3 regions of the Paenibacillus sp. 1-18 genome follow, and region 2 is predicted to be linked to each of the others. Evidence: a T-box and tRNA genes for the amino acid it is inferred to sense, from the RefSeq annotation. Region 2 holds a T-box; the other regions hold tRNA genes.
What was found. The T-box of region 2 lies ahead of argS (arginine--tRNA ligase). A T-box ahead of a tRNA ligase gene usually reads a tRNA of that ligase, here a tRNA-Arg.

Region 1: it encodes a tRNA-Arg, which carries the amino acid that the T-box ahead of argS (arginine--tRNA ligase) is inferred to sense. The anticodon was not compared.
Region 3: it encodes a tRNA-Arg, which carries the amino acid that the T-box ahead of argS (arginine--tRNA ligase) is inferred to sense. The anticodon was not compared.

The regions. Positions count from the first base shown of each region.
Region 1 is NZ_ASSB01000198.1:10,481-18,569, forward strand. It holds gene rph (ribonuclease PH) at 1-387, shown strand, start outside; gene L693_RS0112480 (XTP/dITP diphosphatase) at 387-1,019, shown strand; gene L693_RS29220 (hypothetical protein) at 1,547-1,846, shown strand; gene L693_RS0112490 (DUF4367 domain-containing protein) at 2,047-2,655, shown strand; gene asnB (asparagine synthase (glutamine-hydrolyzing)) at 2,742-4,586, opposite strand; gene L693_RS0112500 (hypothetical protein) at 4,750-5,109, shown strand; gene L693_RS0112510 (DUF4870 domain-containing protein) at 5,414-5,707, opposite strand; tRNA gene L693_RS0112515 (tRNA-Arg) at 5,881-5,954, shown strand; partial or broken gene L693_RS0112525 (6-phospho-beta-glucosidase) at 6,197-7,444, opposite strand; partial or broken gene L693_RS29225 (LacI family DNA-binding transcriptional regulator) at 7,623-8,089, shown strand, end outside.
Region 2 is NZ_ASSB01000023.1:11,069-19,157, reverse strand. It holds partial or broken gene L693_RS0101475 (ABC transporter ATP-binding protein) at 1-1,372, shown strand, start outside; gene L693_RS0101470 (S-layer homology domain-containing protein) at 1,635-2,603, opposite strand; gene L693_RS0101465 (hypothetical protein) at 2,711-3,427, opposite strand; gene L693_RS0101460 (ATP-binding cassette domain-containing protein) at 3,424-4,341, opposite strand; gene argS (arginine--tRNA ligase) at 4,372-6,099, opposite strand; T-box leader at 6,183-6,457, opposite strand; gene L693_RS28710 (four-helix bundle copper-binding protein) at 6,531-6,860, opposite strand; gene L693_RS0101440 (MogA/MoaB family molybdenum cofactor biosynthesis protein) at 7,134-7,649, shown strand; gene L693_RS0101435 (nicotinate phosphoribosyltransferase) at 7,718-8,089, opposite strand, start outside.
Region 3 is NZ_ASSB01000229.1:11,913-20,001, forward strand. It holds gene L693_RS0114260 (HPr family phosphocarrier protein) at 134-403, shown strand; gene L693_RS0114265 (SIMPL domain-containing protein) at 690-1,448, shown strand; gene L693_RS0114270 (PdaC/SigV domain-containing protein) at 1,688-2,788, shown strand; gene clpP (ATP-dependent Clp endopeptidase proteolytic subunit ClpP) at 2,869-3,465, opposite strand; tRNA gene L693_RS0114280 (tRNA-Arg) at 3,677-3,751, opposite strand; gene L693_RS0114285 (sugar-binding transcriptional regulator) at 3,986-5,023, shown strand; gene gap (type I glyceraldehyde-3-phosphate dehydrogenase) at 5,111-6,121, shown strand; gene L693_RS0114295 (phosphoglycerate kinase) at 6,244-7,425, shown strand; gene tpiA (triose-phosphate isomerase) at 7,484-8,089, shown strand, end outside.

The sequences.
Region 1 (8,089 bases), on a different contig from region 2:
ACGCGCACAACCTCAATTACCGGCTCATTCGTAGCGTTAGCGATTGCGGTCAATAAAATTTCCACCCAGCACAAGCTACCTGTTTTTCCGATTACAGATTTTCTGGCATCTGTCAGTGTAGGGGTTGTTGGTGAGAAAGCATTGCTGGATCTGAACTACGAAGAGGATTCCAAGGCCAAGGTAGACATGAACCTGGTAATGACTGGCAGCGGCAAATATGTCGAGCTGCAAGGTACCGGAGAAGAGAGTCCATTCGACCGTAACGAATTGGATCAGTTGCTTAGCTTGGGCGAACAAGGGATTCTGCAAATGATCGAGCGTCAAAAAGAAGTGCTTGGACCGATTGCTGATAAGATCGGGGCTGGACGTTCGGGGGCTGGAGTCTAATGCGACTGGACGGCCCGATTGTCATTGTCGCTACGAAGAATAAAGGGAAGGTGCGTGAATTTGCACATGCCTTTGCTCCGCTCGGCAAGGAAGTCAAAAGCATGTACGATTACCCCGACATTCCTGATGTGGTTGAGGATGGCAAAACGTTTGCGGAGAATGCGCTGAAAAAAGCCAAAGCGGTCGGAGATGCCCTTGGATTGCCCGTGCTGGCCGATGATTCCGGCCTGTGCGTGGACTTGCTGGACGGTGCGCCGGGCGTATACTCGGCCCGTTATGCTGGAGAGGGTGCCAGCGATCACGAAAACAATATTAAGCTGCTCGATGTTTTGGAATCGAAGCAGCTGGGTGATGATACAGAACAGCCCTTGCTAAGCTCGGCTCAATTCGTCTGTACCTTAATTCTGTATAATCCGCAGACAGGGGAGACGTTGGAAACAACCGGCTCGGTGGATGGCTGGATTACAACAGAAACCGCAGGCGGCGGCGGATTTGGCTATGATCCGTTGTTTTATTTGCCTGAGTACGAGAAGACGATGGCCGAGCTGACGCTGGAACAAAAGCAGGCTATCAGCCATCGAGGCATAGCCCTGCGTAATTTGGCGGCCAAGCTGGGGAATCCGCACGCGTAGTTTTTAGCAATATAGCTGTTAGGCTTGAGTAATCTTTAGACGAGTCTGTTGTCTCACAGCTTTATTGAACGGTTATACCCCTGTCAAGTAGACAGGGGTATAACCATGTATAGACTTTTGATTTTTTCCATTTCCATGAATCTTACCCCAAATTATTCCCCCGAATCAGCCCGGAACTTTGTTGCATGCCCAGGTAATAAGGCACTAGTTAACCAGCGGAAAGATACCGCTTGGTTAGAACCCTTGCGCGGTTCAATTCCGCAGCGTGCCTTATTAGGATAATGGAATCATCATCCAATGTTTTGTTGGAAAATTACAATAAAAAACTTATAATGTAAGAAGAGACAAACATCTGCAACAAGCCTTTATTAGTCATATAACAAAATTGGAACTTATACATACTTGGAGTTGATTAATAAAAACCATTCTGGTCTTCAAAGAGGGGGGTCGCTTTTATTAATTCAATTCAATAAGGTAATTAACATCGGTTAGGTAAAAACAAAATTTGGGAAAAATGGGTTTCTTAAATGAAAAGCATTAAAAAAGCTTCTGTAGCATCTGTTTTGTCTTTAGCTCTTGCAATTCCATTGAGTGCTTCTGCCGCAGCTACGATCGATGTTGCACCAGCTAAAAAAGACTCAGCACAAGTGAGTCAGTCAGCAAATTCAACTGATGTGAACACGCAAAAACCGGGAGATCATGTAATTACTCCTCAGGACACGAATAAGGTACTAGCCAAGTCTCTTGCGAATACTGACATGTCAGAGCGTTTCTACATTGATCCGCATTATGGATATGCTAGAGTGTTTGTATCAATCTACTGGTAATTTCTATCTTAACCTTACTTCCCCCGAAGGTGTTATGAAGGGCGGCCTTTCAATTCGCTTAGGCAACACAAGAGGAGAATTGCAATAATCGTATTATAGTTATTTATATGCAGTGGGGAGGTCGACCATTGTGTCGGCCTTTTTACATGGTCCGAGCAGACGGCAAGGTAACGTTAACCAGCTTAATAGGAGGGATTAAATTGAAAAAACAATTGGTTGCTGTAGCTTTGGGTGGCGCACTCGTAATAGGTAGTGATGCATTTGTACATAATTCATATGCTGCCGAATCAGAAACACCAGCAGAGGCAGTGGTCGAAGGTTCTACTGATATTGAAGGACTCATAAACATATCTGATGTACCAGCATCAGAAATCCATATTCCCAATCTAGCGCAGGGAGCCTCACTTAAAACAGCAGCGGCTGAAAAGCACAGTTTGAAACCATTAAATACAACCGCTTTAAAAGGCGAATATGGGCTGATTATCAGACAATCATATCGCGGGAATGATGGCGCTGAAGTTATGATCATTCAAAATGAATCCCAAAAGGATGAAGAGGCTACTATTGAAAGCTTGAAAGACTCCTATAAATTGGAGAAAGTTGAGTTAACTAAAATCAATGGCCATACCGCTGCTTATGTAGATGGAAAAGAGAGAAAAGTTGTTCATCTAATTACGAAAGATCACTTCTATACTGTTTCTGCTTTTAAGACCACTCTTGGCGAATTGATGGAAATTGCAAAAAAATTCAAGAGTAGTTTTTTTGAACTAAATACTAAAAAACACAAACGAGCCGTTTGTGTTTTTTAGTTTCCCTTCCCACTCCAGTTCACTCTATCCTCATGATACAGAATTTATTAGGTGTCTAATTTGAAGGGGATGATACCAAGCTAATCCTATCGAATCGCTACCTTGTAGGTGCGAAGCCAGTTATCCACCTGGGTCAGATACGCAAATAATTGAGGTCCCGACATCAGCTGGCCAAACCAGGGCAGATTAGTGGATGCCTCTGGCGAAGCTGCGATATCACGCACCTTCTGCGTATCAATCAGCTTAAGCAGCGGGGAAGAGGAATCATCCAGCAGTTCCAGTACCTGCTTTTTCACAGCGGCAAGATAGGAAGGGTTATGCGTTTTGGGATAGGGGCTTTTTTTACGGTACAGTACATCATCCGGCAATATACCCTCCAGCGCCTTCCGTAGAATGCCTTTTTCGCGTCCGCCTGTCATCTTAATGCTCCAAGGGATGTTCCATACATACTGCACCAGCCGATGATCGCAATACGGCACCCGTACTTCGAGTCCGGCCCCCATACTCATCCGATCCTTGCGATCCAGCAGTGTAGGCATAAAGCGAGTGATGTTTAAATAGGACATAACACGCATCTGTGCAGCTTTACCTGTTTCCCCTGACAGCTTTGGCACTTCTCCTATAGCCTCTGAATAACGGTCGTTTAGGTACTCCAAGGGCTTGATCCATTCCCGTACCTCGGGAGACAGCAGACTGGCTCTCATATCGGGGGCGACTGCCCACGGGAACGTGCCTGAGTTCAGCATATCCTCACGATGGAACCACGGATATCCCCCAAACACTTCATCCGCTGCCTCGCCGGAAATGGCAACCGTCGCTCCTTTCTTAATCTCCTGGCAGAAGAGATACAGCGACGAATCCACATCCGCCATCCCGGGTAAATCCCGTGTTAGCGTGGAGTTGTTCAGGGCCGCTACGACCTCGGGTGTATCGAATTCGATCCAGTGATGGTTGGTGCCCAATTCGTCCACCATGCGTTGAATCCAGGGGGCATCGGCTCCGGGCTGGAAGGCATGGGCTTTAAAATGCTTGTCGTTATCCACATAATCGACCGAATACGTATGAACTTGTCCCTGCCCGGTACGCTTATAATAATCGACAGCTAATGCGGACAATGCGCTTGAATCCAGACCGCCAGACAGCAAGGTGCACACCGGAACGTCCGAAATGAGCTGCCGCTCCACCGTATCCAGCAACAGCTCTCGTACCTTTAGCGCGGTTTGTTCCGTGTCATCCTCATGCGCAATGCTTTCCAGCTTCCAATAAGTCTGAATGTGCATGCCATCGCGGTTGTAGGTCAGCGTTTGTCCGGGCCGCAGCTCCTTCATGGACGAATAGACGCCGTGTCCGGGGGTACGTGCCGGTCCGATGATAAAAATTTCCGCCAATCCCTCAGCGTCAACGACGGCTTCGACGGCAGGGTGCTGAAGCAGCGCTTTGGGTTCAGAGCCAAATACGAATACATTCTCCGTGTGGCTATAAAATAGCGGCTTTACCCCCAAGCGATCCCGTGCCAGAAATACCTGTTGCCGCCCACTATCCCAGACAGCAAACGCAAAAATGCCGTTCAACCGATCCACGCATTCGGGGCCCCATTCGATATAGGCCTCGAGCAGCACCTCTGTGTCGCATTGTGTACGGAAAAAATGCCCACGCTGCTGCAGTTCTTTTTTTAACTCAGGCGCGTTATATATTTCCCCGTTATATACAATCGTATAAGTGATATCCTCAAGCTGCCGGATCATAGGCTGAGCGCCATTTTCGGGGTCCATTACGCTCAGTCTTCGGTGTCCGAAGGCACACGGGTTGGATATCCAGGTACCCGCAGCATCCGGTCCGCGATCGGAGAGTGTTTGCGTCATATTCAGCAGCAGCTCCGACTGATGCATCAAGTCTCCGTTCCACTGTATGAAACCTGTAATTCCGCACATGTCTATTCATCCTCTCTTTGTCGTGTTCATCCAGTGTTGGAATGAATTAAAACTAAATCCCCAGTTCATCAGTATATATGCCGAAAAGAAGCATAAAATGTCTGTCCGTTCCGAAAACTACAGATGGGGCAACCCGTCTACTCGCAAGGAAGGAGGGAGACCAATGTACTACATCAAGGACGCCAAAATACGTCGTTTCACTGAAATCGACGGAGTGCGCTGCGCAGAGGTAGAGGTGCGGCCCGGTGCGGCAGATGACCCGGAATTGCTGGTGTATATCACGGCCAACAATCAGCAGGACGGTCAGAATGACTATGACATGGTACGGATCATCCGCAATGACGCCGATTTGGAGCTGGATTGGTACGACAATAATCTGCACTCCGCATTTGAAGAAGTGACAGACAAGGCTTTTACCGAATCCACACACATTACCGCTGGTGAGGAACGGGACAAGTTTAAACGGGAATTGCTCTCCTATGGGCAGCTTAGCACGGAGTTTGCCAAGGAGTTCGGGGGATGAGAATTTGGTGCGCTATGCCTCGGCTTCTGTTGATTTGGACTCCGGCATCATCACAGAATCAGCGTGAAAGGAGGGGGAAATCATAGACGGCAAACCGAAATATAAGAAGAACAAAAGCAGCAGTTATATTCATAACAATGAGTTTGCGGAAGAAGTGCTGGAGAAAAACGTAAGGCATGAGGTACGAAGAAATCCTAAACGTTTTGGCAATAAATAGGCGGGAAGGATAAGGTTTGATCATCCAGTTATCCAAAGAAGCCTCCACTTCCGGCTAACAAGCGGAATGCAGGAGGCTTTTTTGGAGCTATGCAGCTTCACGCAGTGTCATAATCCCTTTGTAGATGTTATAGACAAAAACCCCGAGATAGACCACTACGAATAATAGTACAAACCCGATTACAGAACCTGCATGATTGGCTGTTGCAATAAAATACACAAGTGGAATCGCCGCAATAATGGGGAAAATGTGCGATAAAAGGGCTTTTTTCGCATGTCCCTGTACATATTCGTCTCGTACTGCAATCCACACAATGACAGGCAATAGAAAAGGTGCGAAGAAAATACTGAAATAACAAAGTGACGACAATAGACCCTTCAAAGATACCCCTCCTTTATAGCATGGCCTTTTGTACATAATACCCCGTTAGCGTCCAAATGATTCCTATCTCGGTCGTTTCCCTGGAGATTGAAAAAATGCTTTTGACAGTTACCCGAAATATGATATAATAATTAATGCGCTGAATACATAAGGTTTAACTGAATACCATTTTTGTCCCAGTAGCTCAGCTGGATAGAGCAACGGCCTTCTAAGCCGTCGGTCGGGGGTTCGAATCCCTCCTGGGACGTATAGAGAAAAGCTTCCTATCTAATTAGGAAGCTTTTTTCATTCCAGTGGGATGAGAACCCATTTTGGGGATGCCAGGGCATAATCCTCGTTAGCATAAGCTTCGCAGTCTCGACCATAGGGAGAGTATCCCTCCTGGGATATATATTAGGCATGGATAACAAAAAAACGGCCGAGACCCATTCAAAGTGGAGGAAACGGCCGTTTTTCATATATCCGGCAAGATAGCTTGCATTATAAATTTTACACTGTCGCCTTCCCGTTATTGGCAAAGAACTGCGGCAAATGCTCTTTATGTGCCTCCAGTAATTCATCCAGCACCGTTTGGACAATGTCACCGCTTGGAACAAGCGGATTTAGAGTGAAGGCTTGCAGTACGGTCGCGTAGTCGCCAGTGACCGCCGCTTCAATCGTCAGCTCTTCCATTGCCTTCATGAGTTGCAGCAGGCCCCGCTGTGCAGGCGGGAATTTGCCGAAGTTTACAGGCTCCGCACCATGGGCACGGATCACACTGGTAATTTCGATAGCACAGTCATAAGGGAGGTCGTCAATAGCTCCGTTATTCCGTGTACTTACCACCATCAATGTGTATAGATCGAATTGATAATTTCACAGGCTGCATCACTGTAATGCGCACCGCCGCGTTTCGATAATTCCTCCGGTTTGTAATCCAGATTCGGATCTTTATACAGTTCAAACAGACTTTCTTCGAGACGTTTGACGACTTGACCCCGAGTTCCTTCGTTTTTGGCTTCCTCTAATTCTTCCTTCAGCATGTTATCCGTCATGTAGTAATAACGATGGTACGGACAAGGCAGCATTTTCAATTGACGAACCTGATCGTACAGGAAGCGCATGTTCCTGATATTTTCAACGACCTTCTCCGGTTTTGCACCTGGTGCATACAGTCCTTCAATGACCTGCTCCGTTAATTCGGTCCCCGTTTTGTCATAAATTCGATGCCAGTGAAGGTGGTTAATGCCCGCAAATTTAAAAAACAGCTCTTCTTCTGGTGTGTCCAGCATCGCTGCCGCACTTTTGATTGCGCCAATCGGAGCATTGCATAGACCAATGACTTTGTCCCATTGACCATAATGCAGCACGGCTTCCGTGACCATTCCTGCCGGATTGGTGAAATGAATCAGCCACGCATTTGGGCACAATTCTTTCATATCTTCGACGATACTAAGAATAACGGGAATCGTACACAAGTCCTTAAACATTCCTCCGGCTCCATTGGTTTCCTGGCCGATCATACCGTGCTTTAATGGAATACTTTCATCTTTAATCCGTGCATCGAGCAGAACTACGCGGAACTGTGTCGTTACAAAATCGGCATCCTTCAAGGCGGCCCGACGATCCAGCGTCAAGTGAACCTCACAATCAAATGCCTGCTGCCTTAACCATTCGTTTGGCCATAGCGCCCACGATCTCCAGTTTTTCACGTCCGGCTTCAATGTCTACCAGCCATAATTCCCGCACGGGAAGCTCATCTTTTTTCATGCGTTCCGCCTCCTGAGTGTATTTTTTAAATTGCTTTCTCAAGCTCAATTTCACTGTAATCTCTGTAATGCATTACAGGTCAAGCGCTCTTAAAAACTTTGCTGAAGGATGATGATGGGGCGAAAGATCACAAACATGCTAAAATAAGAGGAACGAGGTGAGGAAAGTGGCGAATATCCATGAAATTAAAAAACTGGAGTGTGTATCCTCAGCGACGGTATCCCGTGTCATTAACAAGCATCCGTTTGTAAGTGAACGGACAAGACAGCGGGTGCAGGAGGTCATAGACCGACTTGAGTAGGTGCCCAATTTAAATGCGGTTTCTTTAAAGACAGGCGTGACGAAGCTTATCGGGATGATTTCCATTTCTTTTAATGACTTGAATTCGATTGAAGCAGGTGAAAATATCGCTCATTGGTGGGCAACGCAAACGAACAAACCGGATGCTTTTGCTTGTTCTACTGATTATTTGGCTGCAGGGCTTGTGACCGAGGCGCGAAGACTGGATGTGTCTGTGCCGGGCGATTTTGCAGTGGTGGCTTTGATAACACTGAAATTTCGCATTTGCTGGATTTAACGACCATTCATTACCTGATTGACAAACAGGCAGAAAATGCGTTCATCCTTGATTCG
Region 2 (8,089 bases):
TGTGACAATGACAGGGGTATATGTTGCACTCTTCCTGCTGGATTTCAGACTGGGTCTGATCTCCTTGTTCATTGTGCCGCTACTGATCTTGTGGATTGTGTTATACCGAAAGGTTGCCACGCGCTATAATACAATCATTCGATCCAGGCTCAGTGAAATCAATGCGATTATCAATGAATCTATTCAGGGGATGTCCATTATTCGTGTATTCCGGCATCAGAAGCAAACGCAAACCGAGTTCGAAGCATTGAATGATGACTATATGAAGCATCAGAATAAAATGCTGAATTTGAACGCTTTTACTTCGCACAATTTGGTCAACGTGTTGAGAAACCTCGCCTTTGCTGTGGTGTTGTGGTATTTCGGATCTAAGGCACTCGGCACAACAGACAGTGTGATTTCGCTAGGTGTCCTGTATGCCTTCGTCGATGTGCTGGGACGACTGTTCCAGCCTATGACAGGTATGGTCAACCAACTCGCTGTACTGGATTCGTCAATCGTGTCCTCAGGTCGGGTATTTGAACTGATGGATGAAACCGGAGAACCCGTGACAGACGGCACTATGCCGCGCTACAAAGGCCAAGTAGAATTTGACGACGTATCTTTTGCGTATAAAAAGGATGATGTGCTTAAGCATATTTCCTTTACAGCACAGCCCGGTCAAACAGTTGCTCTGGTCGGACATACCGGATCAGGCAAAAGCTCGATTATTAACCTGCTGTTCCGCTTCTATGATCCGCAAAAAGGTACGATCACCATTGACGGAACGCCTGTCAAGGAAATCCCTAAGCAATGGCTTCGCCATCATATGGGCATTGTTCTTCAAGATCCGTATTTGTTCACAGGTACGGTAGCCTCCAATGTCAGTCTTGGAGACAGCCGCATCACCAGAGAACAGGTCGAGAAAGCGCTGCATGACGTTGGAGCTGACAAACTGTTAGCCCATTTGCCGCAAGGCTTTGATGAACCCGTTATTGAAAAAGGCAGCACGTTATCTGCCGGACAACGCCAGCTTATTTCCTTTGCGCGTGCGCTGGCCTTCGATCCAGCCATTTTGATTCTGGATGAAGCTACTGCCAATATTGATACCGAAACGGAAGCGCTCATTCAATCTGCCCTTGAGGTGCTAAAAAAGGGGCGCACGACTTTTATCATCGCTCACCGTTTGTCGACCATTCGCAGCGCGGACCAAATTTTGGTGCTGCATCGGGGTGAAATTGTGGAGCGCGGTAGCCATGACGAGCTTATGGCTCATGGCGGTCGTTATTTCCAAATGTATCAGCTGCAGTCGGGAACGGTTGGAACAGATACAGACTCATCGTTTGCTGCACCTTCCGTGCAAGATGGCTTGCTTGCTGGCAAGATGCTGTAGCAGCCAGCAATGGCTGCGCGACCTCTGTAACATCCGGCAACCGGGCAGGTTCTTGCGCTTCGCAGAATGCGGTCTCCGGCCAAAGTGGACCCGGCTTGGCTGGCGGAAACGCTTAAGTCAGCTCATAAAGCTTGAAATAAACGATGTTTCCTTAGCAAAAGACCAGCATGATGCATTAAAAAACCAGCAAGTTTCTGTTGTAAATAGGAAACTTGCTGGTTTTATTTTTTTATATTATATTCCTCAAATCGGCTGCAGAGTCTTATTTAGCTACCGATGAACCTGTTCCTACGGGCGGAGATGCTGTTCCTTCTACAGCTTTCAGCGTAACTTTATATTTGCTGTCCACCAATGTACTTGTATGGGTATCCGTAATGACCTGGATGTTCATTTCCCCCGGCTTTGGACTTGTTAACTTGTAATAAATGACTGCATTCGTATCATCTACATAGTCGATATGATCTACTTCAATACCGTAACCCGGATTAGGTGCCTGCAAACGGGTGATTGTCACCTTGTTCTGCTGGTCATTCGCCTTCTCTATGCTCATACTAACGTTGTTCTGCTGAACCGTATCTGAAGGCTCGACGGGAGTTTCAGGAGTAGCTTCAACCGGCTTATGATTTTGCACAAATTCAGATGCATTATAGACCATTTCCGCTGCCTCCATTCGAGTTACTTTACGATCCGGATTAAACTTGCTCTGTTCGTCCAACTTTGCAATTTTGGTCAACAGCAGAAATTGAACCGCTTCGCTTGAAGCATGATCCAGCTTTTTGCCGTCTGCTACATTAATGTACATACGGATAGTTGGGTATTCCCCTGTGGCACTCACAGCTTTATACAGAATATTTGCGAATTGTTCCCTTGTCATGCGAGTGCTCGGGTCAATATCCGGTGACAATGGGATTTGATGTTGGACTGCAATCCGGTAGGATTGGGCATACCAAACTGAAGCGGGAATGTTTTCAAAGGAACCCGTTGTGAAATCAGGCATAACCTGAAGATCCATGGCATTAACAACCAAATGCACTCCTTGTGCATACGTAAGGGTTTGATCTGGTGCAAACTTGTCCTTGGTTATTCCCTGAATAATACCCTTCTCCTGAAGCGAATTAACGATTTTCTTCTGTTCAGCTCCTTTTATATCACGAAAAGCAGAAGCTGACGTAGCCACTGCCAATGAGCAGATGACGAGCAGAGCAGCTGCCACACTTTTATTTTTGTTCATGAGGTACACCTCCATTTTTAACTATGTTCTATACTTATCGACGCAATAGAAGCTGCAAATGTTTCACATATGCACAAAAGGATTGCAAAACAGCACCGTTCTTGCGATTAGTGTAACCCGTTAAGCTCTTTTCTGCTCACAATCTTTATGTACACACCGATCAGCACAAAAGCATATAACACAGGAAACAGCAATGACCAAACAACCTCCCCTGTCGGTATTTGTCCGAGATTCATCACTGCATTTACAGTCATATGAGCAGGTGGAAGAATCCATATCATCCATTCAGCTCCCACCGGAAGCAACTCCGCTAGGCGTGGTCCGGCAAGTGATAAAGTGAGCGCAATGATAACCAATGACAGGCTGCGATTCGTTTTCGCTATAAAAATCCGCTGGCAAAACAGCGATAGGGACAACCCTAGTAATGCAAGCGATAAATGAACTATAATACCCACCACCCATTGCAGCACAGAAGGAACGTGCACAAACATTTTGAAAACTACCGGATAAATCACGGCAACCCCTGTCATAAAAACAAGCATGATATATGCTGCTATTAACTCGGCACTAAAATAAACCCAATGCTGTCGATTATGTTGAACTGACAACTGCTTTTGTACAGGGTGCTCGTGGTTCAACAGACTGATTCCCAGCCATGCGGAAGCAAAAAACAATAAAAGGGCAGTAACACTGTAGCTGTCAGCTATAGGGCTGGGCTTGTAAGAATAGATCAGCATCATGGCAAAAAAATAGATCACTACAGGCGGTACATAACGCCGTGAACGCGTATAGCTTTGTAATACGTAACGGATAGCAAAAATCATAAGATCGTTCCCTCTCCCTCACGTCTGCGAATTGCAGCAGCATTAGCAGCGCCAAAAATATCATCGAACCATTGTGCGTCCTGATGTACGGAAACAATAGAGGCTCCCGATTGTATCAAATTCAGCAGCAGCCGATCTCCCGCCTCCTTCTCCACAGACACGCGAATATGATCACCTTGATTAATGACCATCCACTCCGTCTGCTCACTAGCGAGCAAACTCTCTGCCTCCAACGTTGATATCCCTGTGCATACAATCTGCTGCGTTGTCCGTAGTACACGTTGCGGATCGTACTGTGCTACAAGACGACCATGATCCAATACAAGCACTTGCCGTGCCGCCTGCTGCACTAGCTCCGGCTCATGGCTGGATGCCAGTATTGTAATGCCCTGTTCACTTAATTCGGACAACAGCTTAATCATTGATGCTTGCGTGTCCACATCCACGCCACCAAGCGGCTCGTCCAGCAACAATAACTCCGGCCTACCCAAAAGTGCCTGTGTCAGGTTAACCTTTTGCAGCATCCCTTTAGAAAAACCACGCATATCACGATCAGCAGCATGCATTAACGCAAATTGCTCCAGCCGAAAATCAATTTCCCGCCTTAATTCATCCCGCTGCACTCCCTGCATGAGGCCCATATGCTGTAAATACTGCCGAGGTGTAAAATTCAGCTGCGGCAACCGATCAGGCGCATAGCCGACATGTATCGAAGCTCCGGACCGCCACTCAATTGACCCGGAGCTGGGGCTTAGCAAACCCGCCAGTAAAAGCAGCAGTGTACTTTTACCGGAACCATTTTTCCCTACAATTGTAATCCAGTCTCCCTGCTTAATAGTAAAAGTAAAATCGTCCAAGGCCGCTACATTCTTATATCGTTTACTTACATTGCTCATTGTTACTAGAATACTCACCTGTATCTCGCTCTCCTTTATTCGCTTTGTTTACATCTGATTAGGTGCTTTCAGCCCAAGGAGCTGCAGCGTTCTTGCCAGAATATCCGCGGTTTGTTCCGCCAGCTGAATACGCCACTGTCCACCATCAACAATCCGCTCCTTGGCGTAAAAACGGTTGAACGCCTGGGCCGTATCCAACGCAAATCTCGCCATAACCGAAGGCTCCAGCTGCCGAACCGCACGTATCAGTTGCCCTTGATAGTGATCCAGCTGCTTAAGCAGTGTCCAGCCTGCATCACCGAGCATTTCACTTGATACGTCGTCAGTCAAGTCAGACGAATGCCTCTCCTGCACAGGTGCGATGTCACTAAAATTTGAATGAGCACCAGTACGAGCATGAGCTTTTTCCAGAAGACTGCGTATGCGCGCATGAGTGTACTGCACATAAGGCCCCGTCTCGCCCTCAAAGGTCAGTGCTTCCTCTAATGAAAAATCCACATCATTTAGACGATTGTTTTTTAAATCACCAAAAATAATCGCCCCGATACCAACGTCCTCAGCTATTTCCTGTTGATCCTGCAAATTAGGGTTCTTCTGGGTGATAATAGCTTGAGCACGTGCTACAGCTTCATCCAGCACCTCCTCCAGCTTCACAACCTTGCCGCGTCTGGTAGACATTTTCTTTCCTGCAAACCGCATCAATCCAAACGGCACGTGCTCACATTGTTCCGCCCATGCCTCCCCTGCACGCTTCAGTACGGCAAATACCTGCTGGAAATGCAACCTCTGCTCCCCGCCAACGACGTAAAGCAACCGATCAGCCTTCATCACTTCACGACGATAGACCGCTGTTGCCAGATCACGTGTCGGATAAATGGTGGTCCCATCCTTTTTCAAAATAAGACACGGTGGCAGCTCCTCTTCTTCCAGACGAACCACGAGTGCCCCGTCGCTTTCCTCCAGCAGTTCTTTCGCTCTTAATTGGGCAACAACTGCCTGCATCTTATCATTGTAAAAGCTTTCCCCTAGCACATGGTCGAACGTAATGTTCAAGCGCTGGTACATACGATCAAATTCACTCAGACTGACCTTAACGAAAAACTCCCACAGTCGCTGAGCCTCCGCATCCCCATGCTCCAAACGCCGGAACCACTCGCGCCCTTCATCCTCCAAAGACGAGTCATGCTCAGCCTCCTGGTGAAAACGCACATATAGCTTAAGCGACTCTCCAATCGGATCCTGTTGTAGCTGCTCCTCATTTCCCCATCTTTTATAAGCTGCAATTTGCTTGCCAAATTGCGTTCCCCAATCCCCTAGATGATTTACGCTGATGGGAACATGTCCTGTTTCCCCCAGAATGCGATACAAGGCAGCACCGATGACGGTAGAGCGAAGATGGCCGATACCAAACGGTTTGGCAATGTTAGGTGAGGACATATCAATCACTACCCGCTGCCCATGTCCGATATCTGGTTTGAGGAAATCAGGCTTGCTCAATTCAGCCAGCATAAGCGGAATATGAACAGATCGATTCAAAGTTATATTAACATAGGCACCAGCAGCCGAAGCACTTAAGCCTTCCCCATGGCTTATTGCCTCCGCCAATTCAAGCGCAATTTGCTGTGGAGATTTGCGAAGCCTTTTAGCCAACACAAAACACGGAAACGCCAAATCCCCCCATTCCGGCTGCGGGGGTATCTCCAATAAAGATAAAACTTCCTTCTCTTCCAGGCCCGTATGGGCCAATAAAACTTTAGCAGCAGTTACCAACAACATGTTTTCTCTCTCCTTTTCGATAAGATCTCCGGATTTTGCAAAATCCTTGTCTAATAAAAAAAGCCCCCGCCTCTTGAACTGATTCAAGAGACGAGAACTTCAATATCCCCGCGGTACCACTCTTCGTAAATCGGGTTGCACAGCTAAAGCTAGCTATACAAATCGCCGATTTCACTCCAATGACCAATAACGGTGTCTGCCGGGCTGGTCTACTAGAGGAAATTTCGCTAAAAGGAATTCCTCGTTGGACCAGCCGTCTCCCGGGTGCGCTTCACATCAAACCTCATACCGGCTTCCACCATTTCCGGCTCGCTGTAATGATTAGCTTCAATGCTACTCTCCCATTCCACGACGTTAATTCCCATCATTATACAAATTCATTTAGTAGAAAGCAACTTTTTTCTTCTACCGGCCCAGCTCACTATATGTAATTACACAGCTACCAATTGGCGGCAGGCCTGAACGCAACGGCGGCAGGCTTCTGCGCATTGTTTGCAGTGATCATGTCCATGCTTGCTGCATTCGGCAGCGCATACTTCACAAGCTTTAGCGCACAGCTCACAAATTTGCTCGGCAAAATCGGTTCCTCGTTCCAGCATTTGAGCAGCAAACCCGCATATTTCTGCACATTCCCTACTCACTCGAATACATTCACGCAGCATGGCCAGATCATATTCCTTCAAACTCGCAACGTAGCAAACATTGCAAGCGTTCATACAATCTAGGCAAGCATCTACACATTGTTGGTATGAATGATTCATATTACATTACCTCCCAGTTGTTGATCCTGCTGACTATTACCCGCTAATCATTGAGATTAATCATTTGATGCGTACGCTTCCAGCAAAACAAAACCAGAAAATCCCGACTTATGTAAGGAAGTGTACTATATTCCAATGCATGAAAGCAAGGACATTCATCACAACGCTTTATATCCTCCACTCCCGACTTGCATACGGACAACCATTCCTCTATTGTAAAAAAGAGTGTGTAAAACAGTATGCTTAACCACTAATCAAGGAGTGAACATGGTAATGAATATGACTTCTGTAGAGGAGCACCGACGGGAATCTCCGCAGCGGGTTAGCTGCATGGTTGTAACCGTCTCAGACACACGCACCGTGGAAACGGATACCGGCGGACGATTGCTCATGGATTTGCTGAAAACCAGCGGCTACGAGGTTGCTCGTTATGTCATCGTCAAGGATGACTATGAAGGTATCCGGCAATTGGTGTCCGAGGCTGCAGCACAGGATGGCATCGAAGCTGTGCTTTTGACAGGTGGCACCGGTATTTCCCCTCGCGATACCACATATGAAGCAGTCTCCTCCCTATTGGATAAGGAACTGCCTGGGTTTGGGGAAATTTTCCGATATTTAAGCTTTGCTGAGGATATTGGTTCAGCGGCTATATTAAGCCGTGCTGTGGCCGGTACTATAGGACGAACAGCTGTATTTTCCATGCCTGGCTCACGTGGGGCTGTACGTTTGGCAATGGAACGTATTATTGTACCTGAGCTGAGACATGTCATGAGAGAAATATATAAATAAGTTCTCTTTTTCCATACTCGCCACAATAGAAAAAGGCACCTCATACTTTCATGAGGTGCCTCTTCGTTCTATTCCTTCTCTTCCACTTCAGGCTGCATGTAGCTGTCGATCAGCTTTTGCTTCAGTCCCCACACCTTTTCGCTGAGATTAACACGATAAATTTCAGGGTTCATCTTCCGCAAATATTCTGGCCAAAACAGCTTCAGCTGTGAAGCATGGTAAGCTCGAATTTCATCCAGTTCGGGAAGCTCATATACCTTCTGTCCGTTTTTGAAGATGGGCTCGAGCATTGGTACAGCTTCATAATTTTCTACATATTTTTTCATATAAGGATGCAAGGGATTAAAGAGTTTCAAACGTTTTCCATTACGCGGACGCTCTTCATCTGGAAAAGAAATATAATCTGCAATAGCTCTTCCCTTCTTTTTATCCACGATACG
Region 3 (8,089 bases), on a different contig from region 2:
AAGAATGTCCTTGGGGCTTTTTGCCGCTTTAATTAGTTTTTTTTCTAGTGTCTGTCCCAGGTTAATGTTATAATGTGATAAATAAAATGGAGTAAGTAGTGTCCAGATTTATTTGATGAGGGGGTAAGCTGACATGTCAAAACATCCGGTAGTCGTACGCTTGAAAACAGGACTGCACGCCAGACCTGCTGCGTTATTCGTACAGGAAGCGAATAAATATTCATCTGAGATTTTTGTGGAAAAAGAAGACAAAAAGGTTAATGCCAAGAGCATCATGGGTATTATGAGTCTTGCCATCAGTACAGGTACTGAAATTAATATTAGTGCTGAAGGTGCGGACGCCGAACAGGCTGTAAACGCTTTAGTAAGTCTGGTTAGTAAAGTAGAGCTGGAAAACCAGTAAGCGACTGTTTATATTTGTGATACGGTATACGCTCTTTCGTGAAAAGCCCCTCGGGGCTTTTTTTATATCCGTAAAAAAATTAGATGTTTTTCCGAAAAGCTGTTTATCTTTGTAAAGCTCTATAAGTAACGTTTTGTTGAATATGCCAACTGGAATTAGTCCAACCTACACCTAATTTATATTCCGTGCTGATCCTTTATTTTGGAATGCGAATGCTTGACTGCAACCTTTTTTCGTCCTTTCCGTCTGGAAGATACAAACATTTTCAAGAAAGAGGTTGGATACGATGAGACATTGGACAAAAATAGTAAGTACAGCAGTTCTCACAGGAGCATTATTGGCCGGGGGAGTAGCTGGAGGATTGTGGACAGGAGCAGATCGTGCTTATGCCGCATCAACAGCCGCGACGGTGAATAGTGTAATAAATGTGAGCGGAAGCGGTGAAATACTGGCTAAGCCCGATATTGCTTATCTTTCCATCGGTGTGCAATCGGAAGGAAATACAGCGGCCGCTGCTCAAAAAGCCAATGCCACGAAAATAAACAAGGTTACACAATTGCTGAAAGAAAAATGGAGCATTAGTGCAGACGACATTCAGACTAGCCAGTTCTACGTGCAGCCTAACTATATCTACAACGATAAAGAAGGTCAGAAGCTCAAAGGCTTCATTGCCAACCATACACTTTCCGTTAAATACCGTGATCTGGATAAAATCGGTCAACTGCTGGATGAGGCTACAAATTCCGGGGCGAACAACGTGGATAATGTACGCTTTTCAGTAGAAGACCCTTCCACCTACGAAGAAGAAGCGATTGCCAAGGCGCTCAGTAACGCTCAATCTAAAGCCAGTGCTGTAGCAAAGGCAGCCAAACGTGGGTTGGGAGGCTTGGTAAATGTGACGGTAGATGGCGGAGAAGCCCAAGTATTCACACAACGTGAGACTGCTATGAGCAAGTCTCTTTTGGACGCAGGGAATGGAACAGAGATACAGTCTGGTCAAGTGACAGTGAAGGTTCAGGTATCGGCCCAATACGAAATGAACTAATACAGTACGTTAAACGAAGCCACAAGCGGCTTGCATCATGTGCAGGTTGGCTTGCTGGCTTTGTTTGTATATCGAAACCATTTTGTAATGAGTCTGTCATAGCTAAGGGGTGTTAGGTGTATAGATTGAAATCGGAGGGTGTACAGATTGTAAACCACATATAATAGGGTACAGATATAATAAGAAAAGCAATCAAAACACATAGATAATACAGATCCACCACAGGAGGAATACTTACGATGAACAAGCATACGAAGAAATGGGGCTCCGCTCTCCTGGCAGCAGGAATTTTAGTAGGAACCGCAGTTATTCCCGTTTCTTATATTGAGGCAGCATTGACCAAACAGCAAGCTACGCCACAGCAACCGGGAATCTCCATTCAATGGGACGGCAAAACCTTGGCGACCAAAGGAGTTCAGGTAAACGGAAGCACACTGATTCCAGTAGCAGCACTGCGCGACAGTCTGGGAATTTCGGTGAGCTATGATGCCAAAACAGCGACATATACCGTAGGCAGCGGGTACAACAAGCTTTACATCATTTCTTCTTTCTCGGATACCTATGTCAATGTGAACGGAATCGGCACGCGCAACATGGACGCCAAACAGATTGCCGGGAAGCTATACATTCCTATGGGTCTGTTGAAAGACTATCTGGGTATCGATGCACAGTGGAATGCAGCCCAAAAAACAGTAACGTTGAGTAAAAGCCAGCTAAATCCAATCAAAATTGCGTCCCAATCACTTTCCGCTTCGAGTAATGCGAAGGTGTCCTACAAGATTAAGTACCCGCAAATCAGCGGCAGCCAGCTGAATCCTGAGGCTCAACAGGCCATTAACAGTGTGCTTAAAAAGCAAGCAGACAGAGTATTAGCAGCAGGCAAAAAGATGATGGCTGAGGGAGAGGCTACAACAGAAAGACCGTATGAGTTTGGGAATGATTTTGCGGTTGCCTATAACAAGGATGGTATTTTGAGTGTGATTATGCAGGATTACTCGTATACAGGCGGCGCACATGGCATGACGGCACGTAAGGGATATACGTTCTCGCTTGCTGATGGTAAACTGCTGCAATTATCTGATGTATTGAAGGCAAATCCGAACTACAAAAAGTTCCTCAATGCTGATTTGAAGAAGAAAATTGATGCGCTTCAATCTGGCGAAGCTTTCGGTAAATTTAAAGAGCTGGCGGCAGATCAGGACTTTTATGTGACCAACAGTGGAATAACAATCGTGTTTAGTTTGTATGATTATGCGCCATACGCGTATGGAATTCCAGAGTTCACCTACTCGTTTGCCCAATTGCTGCCTCAGGGCGGAAAGCCCTTTGCAGGACAGTAAAGCAAAAAAGCTGCCTACCGGATACGAACATCCGGGGCAGCTTTTTCGTTTACCAGCTATCGAGCGATGAATTTCCTCTCTTATACACCGTCTGGAGAAGAGCTGGTTAGCACTTTATCAATAATACCGTATTCCTTGGCATCATCAGCGGACATGAAATAGTCACGGTCTGTGTCTTTTTCAATGCGTTCCAGTGGCTGGCCTGTGCGATCTGCGAGAATGCGGTTCAATTTGTCACGCATTTTCAGAATGCGACGAGCGCGGATTTCGATATCCGTTGCCTGACCTTGTGCACCACCCAATGGTTGGTGAATCATAATTTCACTGTTCGGCAAAGCAAAACGTTTGCCTTTGGCACCTGCGTTCAGCAAGAACGCACCCATGGAAGCAGCCATACCTACACAAATCGTAGACACGTCAGGTTTAATGAATTGCATCGTATCGAAAATGGCCATACCGGCTGTAATGGAACCGCCAGGACTGTTAATATACAAGTGAATATCTTTTTCAGGATCTTCGGCAGCCAAAAACAGCATTTGCGCAATAATAGAGTTGGCTACAACGTCATTGACGTCCGAGCCCAACAAAATAATGCGATCCTTCAACAGTCTGGAATAAATGTCATAGGCGCGTTCGCCGCGGTTACTTTGCTCTACTACCATAGGAACATAGCTCACGTCAAAAAACCTCCCTTAAATATCGTTAATGGATTTGGTGGACATGCCGATCTACATGCCCCTACTTTATAAACTGTTACCGTATTAACCACATGATAAACAATTTCAAACAAAAAGTCAAAGAAAGTCAAACTAATGGTCAAAAAAAAGAGCCCTCAGCGCTCTTATTGGTTAAAACATGATATAGAAGCATTAAAGCATTCATTTAAAATGGCGCGCCCGCGAGGAATCGAACCTCGATCTCAGGCTCCGGAGGCCTACGTCATATCCGTTGGACCACGGGCGCACAGATAATTGGAAACAAAGATGATTATATGATATACGGCATTGAATTGCAAGCTTTTATTATGTGCGCATATTCACATAAAAAGTTGAGAAATATAGGATCAGATAGACTTGCATGTGGAGCAAATATTGGTTAAGATATACGTGGGACTTAAAAAGTTATCCCGGGACGTTTTAAGACCAATCAGAGATATAGCTTAGAGACAGAACTTAGAAGTGTGCGGGAGTGGAAAGCATGCGAAAGATATTAGAAATACAGAAGCAGCTTCTGCCCGACCTCATGGATGTTTTGAAAAAAAGGTACACGATCCTGCATCAGATCATGCTGTCCGATGTTATTGGACGCAGAACACTGGCAGCTTCACTGGATATGACCGAGCGCGTGCTGCGCGCCGAAACCGATCTCCTTAAAGCCCAAGGGCTAATTGAGATTGAGAGTGTGGGCATGAAGGTGAGCAAAGCAGGACTGGATCTGCTGGAACAGCTGGAGCCGATTGCGAACGACTTGTTCGGCCTGTCCCAATTGGAGGATCAGATTCGTCAAGCCTATGGTTTGGAGAAAGTGGTTGTCGTTCCAGGGGATTCGGATGCTTCACCGTTAGCGAAGCAGGAGCTGGGCCGTGCTGGTGCAAAGGCGCTGCTGAGTGTTATGGATGACGAGGATGTTGTCGCTGTAACAGGTGGCACGACAATTGCAGATGTGGCGGAACAACTGACATTACCTGCTAACGGCCCGCTTAAGGGCGGATGGTTTGTACCGGCACGCGGGGGTTTGGGAGAGAGCATGGAAATGCAGGCTAACACTATTGCTTCCACGATGGCTCGCAAAGTCGGCGCTCAATACCGTCTGCTCCATGTACCGGATTTGCTCAGCAATCATGCTTACAACTCCTTGCTTGAGGATACGAATATTCAGGATATATTAAGCCTGATTCGAGAGAGCCGTATCATCATTCACGGGATAGGCAACGCCATAGCGATGGCCCACAGACGCAAGCTTGACCCCGAAACCTTTGCCCAGATCAGCAGTGAAGGCGCGGTTGCCGAATCGTTTGGTTATTATTTTAACGAAGACGGCGTCGTTGTTCACAGAATGCTGACGCTTGGACTCCGCTTGGAGGACATTGGGCGTACGGAGACGGTGCTAGGTGTAGCTGGAGGCAAGAGCAAGGCGGCTGCTATTCATGCAGTATTGCGCTTCGGGCAAGAAGACATTCTTGTCACCGACGAAGGCGCTGCTGTCGAGATTGTAAGCCGTTATTTAAAAGGTTAATATGGATTGATTAATTGTGTTGTCTTGACGGGCTTTCGGGTCTGTCTTGAATATATAAACTAAACGAACTTTGGGAGGAACTCACTCATGACAGTTAAAGTTGGTATTAACGGTTTCGGACGTATTGGACGCCTTGCTTTCCGCCGAATTCAAGACGTGGAAGGTATTGAAGTAGTAGCAATCAACGACTTGACAGATTCCAAAATGCTGGCACATCTGTTGAAATATGATACAACACAAGGTACTTTCCAAGGACAAGTAGAAGTACATGACGGCTTCTTCAAAGTAAACGGTAAAGAAGTTAAAGTTCTGGCTAACCGCAACCCTGAAGAACTGCCTTGGGGAGACCTGGGTGTAGACATCGTTCTGGAATGCACAGGTTTCTTCACAACTAAAGAAGCTGCTGAGAAACATTTGAAAGGCGGCGCTAAAAAAGTTGTTATCTCTGCTCCAGCTACTGGCGACATGAAAACTGTCGTTTACAACGTTAACCATGAAATTCTGGACGGAACTGAAACTGTAATTTCCGGTGCTTCTTGCACAACAAACTGCCTGGCTCCTATGGCTAAAACACTGCAAGACAAATTTGGTATCGTTGAAGGCTTGATGACTACAATTCACGCTTACACTGGCGACCAAAACACTTTGGATGCTCCACATGCTAAAGGTGACTTCCGTCGTGCTCGCGCAGCAGCTGAAAACATCATCCCTAACACAACTGGTGCTGCTAAAGCAATCGGTCTGGTTATCCCTGAGTTGAAAGGTAAACTGGATGGCGCGGCTCAACGTGTTCCAGTACCAACAGGTTCCCTGACTGAGCTGGTAACAGTTCTGGAGAAAACCGTAACTGCTGAAGAAATCAACGCAGCGATGAAAGAAGCTTCCGATCCTGAAACTTACGGATACACTGAAGATCAAATCGTTTCTTCTGACATCAAAGGTCTGACTTTCGGTTCTTTGTTTGATGCAACTCAAACTAAAGTCCTGACTGTTGGCGACAAACAACTGGTTAAAACTGTAGCTTGGTATGACAATGAAATGTCCTACACTGCACAATTGATCCGTACGTTGGAATACTTCGCTAAATTGGCTAAATAAGAATTCCTTATCGAGCAACATCATAGAGCGGAAACAGCAGTTATTGTTTCCGCTCTTTATATATCAAAATGTGCCTTAAATTCCTGTTTCGTAAAATTAAAAGGGTGCGGAGGAATATGGAGATGAACAAAAAGAGCGTACGTGATATAGAACTGAATGGAAAACGGGTGTTTGTTCGTGTAGATTTTAACGTTCCGGTTGAGGACGGTAAAATTACGGATGACAAGCGTATTCGTGAAACCTTGCCAACAATTAACTACCTGATTGAAAAAGGTGCAAAAGTTATCCTGGCGAGTCACTTTGGACGTCCAAAAGGTCAGGTCGTTGAATCCATGCGTCTGACTCCTGCTGGCGTGCGTTTGTCTGAGCTGCTCAAAAAGCCTGTTGTTAAAGTGGACGAAGCAGTTGGTGAGGCTGTTAAAGCAAAAGTGGCTGAACTGCAAAACGGTGACGTGCTGTTGCTTGAAAATGTACGCTTCTATCCAGGAGAAGAGAAAAATGATCCTGAACTGGCAAAGCAATTTGCTGAGCTGGCTGACATTTTCGTAAATGACGCTTTTGGCGCAGCACACCGTGCTCATGCTTCCACAGAAGGTATCGCGCATCTTCTTCCGGCTGTTTCCGGCTTGCTGATGGAGAAAGAACTGTCTGTAATCGGTAAAGCTCTTTCAAACCCAGACCGTCCTTTTACAGCCATTATCGGCGGTTCCAAAGTAAAAGACAAAATCGACGTGATCGACAACCTGCTGAACATTGCAGATAACGTAATTATTGGCGGCGGCTTGGCTTATACATTTTTTAAAGCTCAAGGTCATGAAGTGGGTCAATCCCTGTTGGATGAGTCCAAACTGGACGTAGCTCTTGGATTTATCGAAAAAGCGAAGAAGCTCGGCAAAAACTTCTATCTTCCAGTAGATGTTGTTATTTCTGACGATTTCAGCGCTACAGCGAACACAAACATTGTGGACATCGACGGTATTCCTGCAGATTGGGAAGGCGTGGATATCGGACCAAAATCTCGTAAAATCTATGCAGATGTAATCAAAAACTCCAAATTGGTTGTTTGGAATGGACCAATGGGTGTATTTGAAATCGAACCTTTCGCTGGCGGTACTCGTGAAGTAGCGGAAGCTTGCGCAACAACGGAAGCATACACCATCATTGGTGGCGGCGATTCTGCAGCTGCGGCTGAGAAATTCCATCTGGCTGACAAAATGGACCACATTTCCACTGGCGGCGGCGCATCTTTGGAATTTATGGAAGGCAAAGCACTTCCGGGTGTTGTTGCACTTAACGATAAGTAATCAAACGCTTAGCGCATAATATAGCTTTAGGGCACCTAATAGTTAGGAGTTGAAACCATTGAGAACACCGATTATCGCGGGTAACTGGAAGATGTTTAAAACCGTGCCAGAAGCTAAAACCTTCATCGAAGAGATCAAAGGTAAAGCAGAGGTTGCAGGAGTGGAAAGCGTTATTTGTGCTCCATTTACTAATCTTCCTGCTCTGGTTGAAGCAGTAAAAGGCACATCTATTAAAATCGGCGCACAAAACCTGCACTTTGCAGAAGATGGCGCATTTACAGGTGAAATCAGCGGCGGTATGCTGAAAGACCTGGGCGTAGACTACGTTGTGATCGGACACTCCGAGCGTCGTGAATATTTCAACGAAACAGACGAAACGGTAAACAAAAAGGTTCATGCGGCATTCCGCCACGGTCTGACTCCGATCGTATGTGTAGGCGAAAAGCTGGAAGACCGTGAAGCAGGTCAAACCAAAGAGGTTGTAAAGGTGCAAACTGTAGCAGCTTTCGCTGGCTTGGCTAAGGATCAGGCTGCACAAGTGGTTGTTGCTTATGAGCCAATCTGGGCAATCGGAACAGGAAAATCCTCAACTTCGCAGGATGCGAATGAAGTGATCTCCTACATCCGCAGTCTGATTAAAGAACTGTATGATGAAAATACAGCA